2 regions of the Salinivibrio sp. SS2 genome follow, and region 1 is predicted to be linked to the other one. Evidence: predicted binding sites of a transcription regulator. Region 1 holds the regulator's gene; the other holds the start of a gene.
The links. Region 1 encodes PurR, which represses purine synthesis genes. Its sites were predicted from a motif close to TNANGNAAACGTTTNCNTNA; they were not measured.
Positions count from the first base shown of each region.

Region 2: the regulator PurR is predicted to act here: its motif matches at 3,102-3,121, upstream of purL (phosphoribosylformylglycinamidine synthase).

Region 1 covers NZ_MEBP01000064.1:44,009-49,517, forward strand. The annotation lists gene lpdA (dihydrolipoyl dehydrogenase) at 1-2,048, opposite strand, end outside; gene BGK46_RS05575 (TfoX/Sxy family DNA transformation protein) at 2,333-2,926, opposite strand; cyclic di-GMP riboswitch class I at 3,042-3,141, opposite strand; gene purR (HTH-type transcriptional repressor PurR) at 3,321-4,325, opposite strand; gene BGK46_RS05585 (heme ABC transporter ATP-binding protein) at 4,586-5,362, opposite strand; gene BGK46_RS05590 (FecCD family ABC transporter permease) at 5,359-5,509, opposite strand, start outside.
Region 2 covers NZ_MEBP01000124.1:63,159-68,667, reverse strand. The annotation lists gene purL (phosphoribosylformylglycinamidine synthase) at 1-2,911, opposite strand, end outside; gene mltF (membrane-bound lytic murein transglycosylase MltF) at 3,278-4,747, shown strand; gene BGK46_RS17655 (hypothetical protein) at 4,755-4,916, shown strand; gene tadA (tRNA adenosine(34) deaminase TadA) at 4,944-5,432, opposite strand.

The DNA of each region.
Region 1 (5,509 bases):
TTCACCGCTTCACTCATAGTGGGATACGGATGGACGGTGCCCAAAATTTTATTTAGTCCTAACCCGTGCCGCATGGCGAGAGTAAACTCTGCGAGCAAGTCGCCCGCATGCTCGCCAACAATAGTCACCCCCAGAATGGTATCTTTTCCTATTGGTGTCAGCACCTTAATAAAACCGTGGTCATTGCCGTCAGCAATCGCGCGATCCAAATCATCAATGCCGTAGTAGGTTACTTCCACCTCTTGCTGATTGGCTTTGGCTTCTTTTTCATTGATGCCCACGCGCGCGACTTCTGGCGATGTATAGGTCGCGGCAGGCATTACTGAATAATCAGCACGAAAGCGTTTAAATTGCCCGAATAGTGCATTCACCGCGGCATACCATGCTTGATGAGCACTGGCGTGGGTGAGCTGAAACGGACCCGCTACATCACCTACCGCATAGATATTTGGATAGGCGGTTTGCAGGTACTCGTTGACTTGAATCGTGCCACGCTCGGTCACTGGAATATCGAGCTTTTCGAGACCAAAGCCTTTGGTGTTGGCACTGCGCCCTAACGCGACCAGCACCGCATCAAATGAGACAGACGTCTCACCGTCAGGGCCATCGAGCAAGGCGATTTGCTCATTATCACTGTGCTCAAATGCTTTGACTTTGTGCTGTGTTAAAACCGTGACGCCGTCACGCTCTAACGCCTGTTCAACCAGCTGAGCGGCATCTTTATCTTCGCGGCCGAGAAGTTGGTCGGCCATTTCTGCGAGAGTGACTTGGCTGCCTAAACACGCAAAACTTTGTGCCAATTCTGCGCCAATGGGACCTCCGCCCAAAACCAACAACCGCGGCGGTAGGTCATTCAGAGACCAAATTGTATCTGAGGTGTAATGCGTGACCTCAGCCAAACCGGGAATCGGGGGCAACATAGGGCGTGCGCCGGTCGCAATCACGATGTTGCGGGTTGTGAGGCGTTCGCCATTCACCTCGACTTCCCATGGCGAAACGATGTGTGCTTCGCCTTGCACACACTCCACGCCGAGCTTGGTGTAACGCTCGACCGAATCGTGGGGCTCAATTTGGGTAATCACTTGTTTAACCCGCGCCATGACCGCCGGAAAATCAACCGCTGGCGCTTGGGTATGAATGCCAAATGTCTTAGCCTTGCCAATTTCTCGCATGGTTTTCGCCGCACGGATCAGCGCTTTTGAGGGAACACACCCTGTGTTTAGGCAGTCTCCTCCCATCGAACCTTTTTCGACCAGCGTAACCTTCGCTTTCACTACCGCCGCGATATAACTTGATACCAAGCCGCCTGCACCGGCACCAATCACTACCATATTGCGGTCAAACTGATGGGGCTTGTTCCAACCTTGATAGCGTTTACGACGTGTGATCCAAGCCATGACCCACTTTGCCAGCAGTGGGAAGATACCCAGTAAGGCGAGTGAGCCAAGCACCGAGGGTGACACCACGTCGCCGAGTGCGTCGATTTGGGCCAGTTGGGTCCCTGCATTCACGTAGACTGCGGTACCCGGCAACATACCGAGCTGACTGACCCAATAGAAGGTGCGGGTTTTGAACGGGGTTAGCCCCATCACGAGGTTAATCAGAAAAAACGGGAAAATCGGGATCAGGCGGAGGGTCAACAGATACAAGCTACCGTCTTTCTCTATGCCGCGATTAATGGTATCGAGCTTATTGCCAAATTTGGCTTGGACCCAGTCGCGCAACATAAAGCGACTCACCAAGAAGGCGAGGGTGGCGCCAATCGAGCTAGCAAAGGAGACCAACACCAATGCCCACCAAAAGCCAAAGAGTGCCGCGCCCAATAAACTCGCCACTGCCGCACCCGGTAAGGACAGGGCGGTCATCACTACATAGCCGACAAAAAACACCAGGCTTGCGGTGGTCGCGTTTTCGATAATGTAATCATTCAATGCCACTTGTTGTGCTTTGGCGTTTTCAAGCGTGAGCCACTGGCTGAGATCTAAACTGAACCAAAGTGTTACAAGCGCCACCACCACTAAACCAAGCAATATCTTTTTTACTGGCATACTGTGTCTCGTCCGATAGTAAATGGGTCCCAGTTATTACTTTAGGTACTGTAGCTGAATTAACTGGCTGATTTGTCGGTTACATTGAGGAACTGTGTCCTTAATCGTACCTTTAACCAGACCCGACCGATCGCAAGAAACTTTCGTTTTATGTCTGAAATTAGTTTGAATGATGATTTATTGAGCATTTAGCGCGTTCAGAAAAAGCGACACCGCCTTAAAGGCGGTGTTGGACGCGAACATTGCTCACAAAAAAGGTAGAGAGGTATGGGGGGTGTGAGGAATTAATTTTCTAAATGTTGTAATAATTCTTGGCGACGTTGGGGTGGAACCACAGACCAATGCTTGCCAGTAATCGCACCTTCTAGTGACCACAGTAATTCCAAGCTTAGCTCTTTTTCATGCGCCGAGAGAAGAGCTTTATAGGCATTAACGGCACCTTGTTGCTGCAAATCTGCTGGAGATGTAATACCTGCTTTTTTCAGCATACGTTCGGTTGCCAGCCGTAAATTAGGTAGATCTTTTAATCTTGTTGGCGAAGTCCTGTTTTTCTCAGCTCGATCTCGCTTCGCTACTTCTAGGGCGTATTTTGCTTCTGACAATAACTTTTCTTCATCGTCCCACCATTCTTCTGGTATTGCAAAATACTTAGTTACAACTGGAAATCCTCTTTTCTTATACACGTAGGGCTCGAGGCCTTGTTGTTTTAATAGTGTTTCATTTTCTTTTCCGGCTCGTAAGTGGAGCTGGTTTTCTACGACTAAAACGAACATGGTATCGTCACAGAAAATACCGAATCCGCCAAACATTGAACGGGACTTAATGCTGCCAAATTTGGCAAATAACTTCATTGCATTCTTTAAAGCTGGTTTATCCATTTGATTAATATCTCGATGAATTACTAATGCCCAAAAAAGACGTCAAAATGTAACAAGGCAAAACCACAGAGTTGTCAACGATCTATCAAATAGTTGTCAGCTTCGATCATTAATTGTTGGCAACCCCGCTGCCATCAACTCCCAAACACTAGTGGAAGTTATTAGGCCGGTGGCTTTGCGTCCCATGCTTTCGCCATGGTTTGCCTTGTTCAAACGCTATTAAGCATATAATAATTAGACAGTGATGTCGTCCCAAGCAGCATTTAAAAATGTGATCTTAGTTCAAGAGGGCTGTAAATGATTAATGGCTAAGTGAAGGGTTCATCGAGTTGTCTCTCATTAGACACACCGTCTCACAAAGGAGACGGTGTGTCATAAAAGTGTAATAAAAACACTAATCTATGGTTTTAACTGATTGTCGACTCACTAGTGCAGGTTGCATTTCGAACACTTGCTGCTGAGTCTCGTTGTTGGCAATTCGCGCGAGCAAGAGCTTGACGGCCGTTTTGCCTAGACGGCGTTTGGGCTGGTGAATAGTTGTCAATGGTGGCGAGAAATACTCGGTGAGATCAATATTATCGTAACCAATCACCGATATATCATCTGGCACTTTCAAGCCGTGCTCGTTAAACGTACTAATCGCCGCTAATGCCATAATGTCATTAAAACAAAAGACAGCGGTCGGGCGGTCTGACATTGTCGCTAATTGCTTCGCGGCAATTTGCGCTTGATCGGCTTCGAAATCCGCCTCAATCAGCCAGTTTTCATTCACTGTAATGTTGGCTTCTTTTAACGCACGGAAATAACCGTTTAAGCGATGCTTACAGGTATTTTTATCCATTTGGCCGGAAATACAGCCAATTTTAGTATGTCCATTATCAATAAAGTGTTTGGTGGCAAGGTAACCGCCTAATTCAGCGTTATCTTCTATGCGGTCTGTATCGATATGGTGACTGCCCCAATCCATCACGACCATAGGCAGATCGCGTTTTTTTTCTAATAACAGCATCAAATCTTCGTTGAGATCAGAGCACACCACAATGAGTCCGTCGACGCGCTTTTCTGACAACATACGCAGGTAGTCGCGTTGCTTTTCAAGGTTTCCCTCGGTATTGCAGAGAATCAGTGTGTAGCCTTGCTTGTAGCAATAGTCTTCCACACCGTGAACAAGCTCGGCGAAAAAGGGGTTGGTGGATTTGGTCACCAGCATACCCAGTGTACGTGTTGTGTTGCATTTCAAGCTTCGCGCCACAGCACTTGGGGCGTAGTTTAACTCTTCAACCGCTTGCCATACTTTCTCAGTCGTCTTCTCTGCGACAAAGCGGGTTTTGTTTATCACGTGTGACACCGTCGTGGTCGATACACCGGCGAGACGCGCGACATCTTTAATCGTTGCCATCTTGATTCTTCTTTGTAGTAATGCGTAGGGATCGTTACTCGCGACCTTACAGAAAAACGCCGCTGTTCGTCAGCGGCGATGTCTTTCACAATCCCGGCACATCAGACGGTTGCGAAGGTAACGAATCCGATTTCATCCATTCTCATAGCTAATCGGTTGCGCTCTCAGTTTACTTAGGTTGGCGCACACTCGCAATTGGTCTGATCAGCGAAAATGGACCAACAGACGGTTTTGTGAGCCAGCTATGATGTATTTATCAATTAAGACACGATCAGTGGGCAGTCATGCTCCGGATGAGTCAGAACGGTCAGCGGGTATTGGTAGATGTCTGCCACTCTATCACTACTAAAACACTGCCACGGGTCGCCGGATAGGACGATTCGACCTGCTTTCAGAAAATGCAGTTGATCGGCGTATTGCGCCGCCAAATTCAGGTCGTGCAACACCAATAGCACTGTCATTCCTTGGTCAGCGAGTGCTCGACAGCGCTTTAGGGTGTAATGTTGATGGGTAATATCTAAGGCCGAAGTGGGTTCATCCAGCATCAGTATCGCTTGATCTGGTGCGGTTTGTGCTAGCTGTAATGACACGCGTGCCATGTGTACGCGTTGTTTTTCACCGCCAGATAAAATCGGATACGGTCGATGAGCAAGATGGCTAATATCCCATGCCGTTAGTTGCTCGTTAGCAAGGGCCGCGATCTGTTCTCGGTTTGCCTTTAGTGGTGTCGCCCCCATCTCGACTACTTCTTGCGCGGAGAATGCAAACGTGAGCCCGCTATGTTGGGGAAGGAAGGCAACTCGTCGGGCAAATTCTTCGCCTTGCCACTGGCTTTTTGGCTGTTGCCAAAACTGCACACTGCCATGCTGATGTTTGTCGCTAATCAATTGCTTTAACAGTGTACTTTTCCCCGCACCATTCGGCCCGAGTAAAACGTGTAACTGGCCGGCAGTAAAGGCGAGATCAATCTCGCTTAGCAGTTGACGGCCGTTAAGCGCATAGCTGAGCTTGGAGATTTGAAGGGCAGAATCTGTCATTCGTGAACCACTGCTTTTCGTTGTTGAATAAGAAGCCATAAAAAGAAAGGAGCACCCATTAAGGCGGTAATAATGCCAACAGGCAATTCGGCGGGGGCGACAATGACACGGGCAACAATATCGGCCAAGGTCAGTAACAGGGCACCA
Region 2 (5,509 bases), on a different contig from region 1:
TGTGACGCAAGATAATCTCATCGCTATCGCTTAAGCCGCCAATCAGGTGGCTGCATGCGGTTAATTGATGTTCATCCAACACTGCATTAACACGCTCGAGATCTGACGCCGCTACTTGGATCACCGCGCCCAGTTCTTCGTTAAACAGTACCGACAAGGCATCGTCGCCTAAACGGGCGATATCCACGTCAATACCGGTGTGACCGGCAAACGCCATTTCCGCCAAGGTGACGAACAGTCCGCCATCAGCTCGATCGTGATACGCCAGTAACTTTTGCTCTGCTACCAAGGTTTGCATCGCATTAAAAAAGCCTTTTAGGCGGGCGCTGCTGGTGACATCGGCAGGCTTATCGCCCAATTGGTGGTAAACCTGAGCCAACGCGGTTGCGCCCAGACGCTGCGCGCCCTCACCGAGATCAATCGCGATCAAGTGGCTGTCACCTTTATCGGTACGCAGTTGTGGGGTCACGGTACGACGCACATCTTCCACGCGGCCAAAGGCGGTGATAATCAGCGACATCGGCGCGGTGACGGTTTTGTTTTCACCGTCTTGCTGCCACTGGGTTTTCATCGACATCGAGTCTTTACCCACCGGAATGGTCAGTGACAGCTCAGGACACAGCTCCTCGCCCACGGCTTTAACCGCTTCGTACAAGCCGGCGTCTTCGCCCGGATGACCTGCCGCGGACATCCAGTTCGCAGACAGTTTAATGTTAGTCAGGCTACCAATATCGGCACAGGCGATATTGGTAAGTGCTTCGCCGACCGCCATACGGGCAGAAGCAGCAAAGTCGAGCAAGGCCGCAGGCGTTCGCTCACCCATCGCCATCGCCTCGCCGTGATAACTGTCATAGCTGGCCGCCGTGACCGCACAGTTAGCGACCGGTACCTGCCAAGGGCCGACCATTTGGTCACGCGCAACCAGTCCGGTCACCGAACGGTCACCGATGGTGATCAAGAAGGTTTTCTCCGCCACCGCCGGCAAGCGTAAAACACGCTCACAGGCTTCCGCTAGCTCAATGCCTTGGGTGTTAAGCGCGGTACCTGTCACTTGCTGACGCATCACATCCCGGTGCATTTTGGGCGCTTTACCCAGCAAGATATCCATCGGCATGTCGATAGGGGTATTGTCGAAGTGGCTGTCTTCAAGCGACAGATGACGCGCATCGGTGGCCTCACCAATCACCGCGTACGGCGCCCGTTCACGCTCGCATAAGGCTTCGAAAAGCGCCATATTTTCCGGTTTAACCGCCAAGACATAACGCTCTTGTGACTCGTTACACCAAATGGCAAGCGGACTCATTCCCGGCTCATCATTAGGAATGTCACGCAAGTTAAAGCGTCCACCGCGGCCGCCATCATCGACCAGCTCTGGCATCGCATTGGACAGGCCACCTGCGCCCACATCGTGGATAAAGGCAATCGGATTATCGTCGCCAAGCTGCCAGCAACGATCGATCACCTCTTGGCAGCGACGCTCCATTTCTGGATTCTCACGCTGTACCGAGGCAAAGTCTAAGTCTTCCGCCGACTGGCCTGATGCCATCGACGATGCTGCACCGCCGCCAAGGCCGATGTTCATCGCCGGACCACCTAACACAATCAGTTTGGCGCCCACATCAATCTCGCCTTTTTGCACATGGCCGTCACGGATGTTACCCATACCACCGGCGATCATGATGGGTTTGTGATAGCCACGCACTTCCTCACCGGCATGCGAGGTCACCAATTGCTCATAGGTGCGGAAATAACCCAGCAAGTTAGGTCGGCCAAATTCGTTGTTAAACGCCGCGCCGCCTAACGGGCCTTCCAGCATAATATCGAGCGCAGTGGCAATGCGCTCAGGCTTGCCATAATCGCGCTCCCACGGCTGAATAAAGCCGGGAATCTTGAGGTTAGAGACGGAAAAACCGACCAATCCTGCTTTGGGTTTGCCCCCGACACCGGTTGCCCCCTCATCACGAATCTCACCGCCAGAGCCTGTTGCCGCGCCTGGCCACGGTGAAATCGCGGTAGGATGGTTGTGGGTTTCCACCTTCATCAAAATGTGAGCCGGCTCATGGTGATATTGATAAGTGTGGCTGTCAGGGCTGGGGAAAAAGCGCCCAACGCTTGAGCCCGTCATCACGGCTGCGTTGTCTTTATACGCCGACAGCACGTTATCTGGGGTTTGCTCATAGGTGTTTTTAATCATTTTAAACAGCGATTTAGGCTGTTTTTCACCATCAATGGTCCAGTCGGCGTTGAAAATTTTGTGTCGGCAATGCTCTGAGTTGGCTTGCGCAAACATCATCAGTTCGATGTCGTTAGGATTACGCTCCAGCTGGGTGAAGTTCTCGACCAGATAGTCAATTTCATCTTCTGCCAGTGCCAACCCTAAGGCTTGGTTGGCCTCGACTAAGGCGGCGCGGCCACCTGAGAGAATGTCTACGCTATGCATCGGCGCAGGTTCCGCTTGCTCGAATAGCACCGCGGCCGCTTCAAGCTCACTGAACACAGCTTCCATCATCCGATCGTGCAACAATCCGGTTAAGGTTGCGTGTTGCTCACTGGTCAAAGGAGCAGATAACTGAATATAGTACGCCGTACCGCGCTCCAAGCGTTTCACCGCGTCCAAGCCACAGTTATGGGCAATATCGGTTGCTTTGGATGACCACGGCGACAAGGTGCCAGGACGAGGCGTAACGAGAAACAGCGTCCCTTCAGGCGCATGCGGCGGTAAAGTGGGCCCGTAAGTCAGCAACTTTTCGAGCTTTTCGCGACTCGCGCTATCCAAGGGGTGATGCAAATCAGCGAAGTGAATAAACTCAGCATACAGTGCCGTGACTGGCAACTGATGCGCTTGACAGCTAGCCAGCAGTTTATTGACACGAAACTCAGACAGTGCGGGGGAACCACGCAAAATATCCATGTGCGTACGTCTCTCGTTAGCAGTTAGTGAAAGGGGTATACCCAAATTAACACGCGTTGGCATGTAAACTTGGGTATCACAACTCACACTAGCAGCAGCCTTTGCTGTCTGCAGGTTTACGCCCATTTTTTGCTGGCCTTTTAAGCAAGCGGCGGCCATTATAGGGGAAAATCCTCGCGGGCAACACACCTGGCGCAACCGTTTGCGCAAAAAATTTCCCCTCTATCGGTCGGACGCCTATTCACGTAGAATGGAGGGTCCATTGATCACGGCCTGTGTCTTCACGCCGGCCCGCAACAAGAGCAACAGCCTTTGAGACAGCGTCGATTTACTCTGCCATCTTGGATTGCCTGCGTGGCCCTTTTGCTGCTAACCCTGCCTTTGGCGGGCTGTGATTGGCATTTTGATGACCGTACGACTCTCGAAAAAATCCGCGATCGCGGCGTGCTAAGAGTGGGCACACTCAATAATCAGCTTTCTTATTACATCGGTCCTAATGGCCCAACCGGCCTAGATTATGATTTAGCCAAGCGCTTTGCCGATAAGCTGGGCGTAAAATTGGAAATGACGCCTACCTACACGCTCTCCGGCCTCTTTCCCGCCCTTGAGCGCGGCGATGTTGACATTATTGCCGCGGGCCTGACCATCACACCGCAACGCCTTGACGCCTTTCGCCCCGGTCCTGCGTACTATTTTGTTAGCCAACAAGTCGTGTATAAAAACGGCCACTGGCGACCGCGTGATGTCGATGACTTCAACCGAGATGATGCTGTAATGGCAGTGGTTGAAGGCTCCAGTCATGACTTAACATTGCAATCACTGAAACAAGCCCATCCTGCACTGTCTTGGCAAGTCGTCCAAGATGCCGATGACGACGAACTCCTCAAACAAGTCGCGAATGGTGACATCGACTTTACCATTGCCGACTCCGTCGACATTGCACTGATCCAACGCACCCACCCTGATATCACCGTCGCGATGGAACTGAGCGAAGACGAGCCCGTCGCTTGGTTTATGAAAAAGCAAGGCGATAGCAGCGTTTACGCCCTGATGGTGGAATTTTTTGGTGATCTCGCTCAAAGCGGCGAACTGGCGATTTTGGAAGAGAAATACTTTGGTCACGTGGATCAGTTTGATTACGTCGATACCCGCGCCTTTTTGCGCGCGATTGAGAGCAAACTGCCCAAGTGGGAGCCGCTATTTAAAAAATACGCCAATGAATTTGACTGGCGTTTGCTCGCCGCTCTGTCTTATCAGGAATCACATTGGAACCCGCGCGCTATTTCACCGACTGGTGTACGCGGCATGATGATGCTGACCTTACCGACCGCAAAATCTGTCGGCGTACGCAACCGGCTTGATCCCGAGCAAAGCATTAAAGGCGGCGCCCTTTATCTGCAACGGGTCTTGGAACGCGTACCGGATAGCGTGAACCCGCACGAACGTATTTGGTTCGCGCTTGCCTCGTACAATATCGGCTTTGGCCACATGATGGATGCACGCCGCCTCACGGAGGCACAAGGGGCCAATCCTAACTCGTGGAGTGATGTGAAAAAGCGTCTGCCCATGCTTGCCAAGCGCCAATACTATACCCAAACACGCTACGGCTATGCGCGTGGATACGAGGCGTTAAGCTACGTCGAAAATATCCGCCGTTATTATCAAAGTATTCTAGGCTATGAAAAAGCGCATATTGAAGCGCTCGACAATGAGCAGGTTGAAGATTTAGGCGGCCTACAAACCATTGTCGCGCCAGCGCCTGAGCAAGAGTCTGAAACCGTCACAGACACTGACGAAACGTCACCACAAAGCGACGCTAACCAGCAACAGCAATGAGGGCAGTATGGTTCCGAGAAAACGGCTCGTGAGAAGTAACTTCCGTAAAAACACGATTTCCGCCGCTAACCGGCGTAAGCGCATGCGTCAAAATATGCACAAGAAAGTGCTTTGGCGACAACGTACGTTTGCCATCCGCGAGTTCGCCGCCTTTGACGATGCGTTTTAACCCTCGCCCTGCTCTCGAGCCGCTTTTTTAGCGGCTTTTTTTTTCGGCTCGGCGACGACGAAAAAACGCTTGAAGCTGCTCACGGCAAGCATCCTCAAGTACCCCCCCTTGCGATGCCACGTGATGATTCACGCCCTCGTAACTGAGCAAGTTCATCACCGATCCTGCCGCACCGGTTTTAGGGTCGGAGGCACCAAAATAAACGTTGCGAATACGGCTATGTACCATAGCCGCCGCACACATCGGACAAGGCTCTAAAGTGACATACAAGTCAGCATCAATCAGGCGATAGTTCCCCAGCACTTGACCTGCTTGGCGCAGTGCCATGATTTCCGCATGCGCAGAGGCATCATGTTGGGTAATTGAACGGTTCCATCCGGTCCCGATAATCTCCCCTTGGTACACCACCACAGCCCCGACCGGCACTTCACCCTCTTGCTCGGCTTTTTCCGCCAGCGTCATGGCGTGGCGCATGTATTTTTCGTGCTCGTTTGATGGCGTTTGCAACTCGCTCATTCAAAACCCTGTAACTTCACCCATTGAGATGGCGCCAAGTATACGACACAAATAAGCCGGCTCGAAGGCCGGCTTGT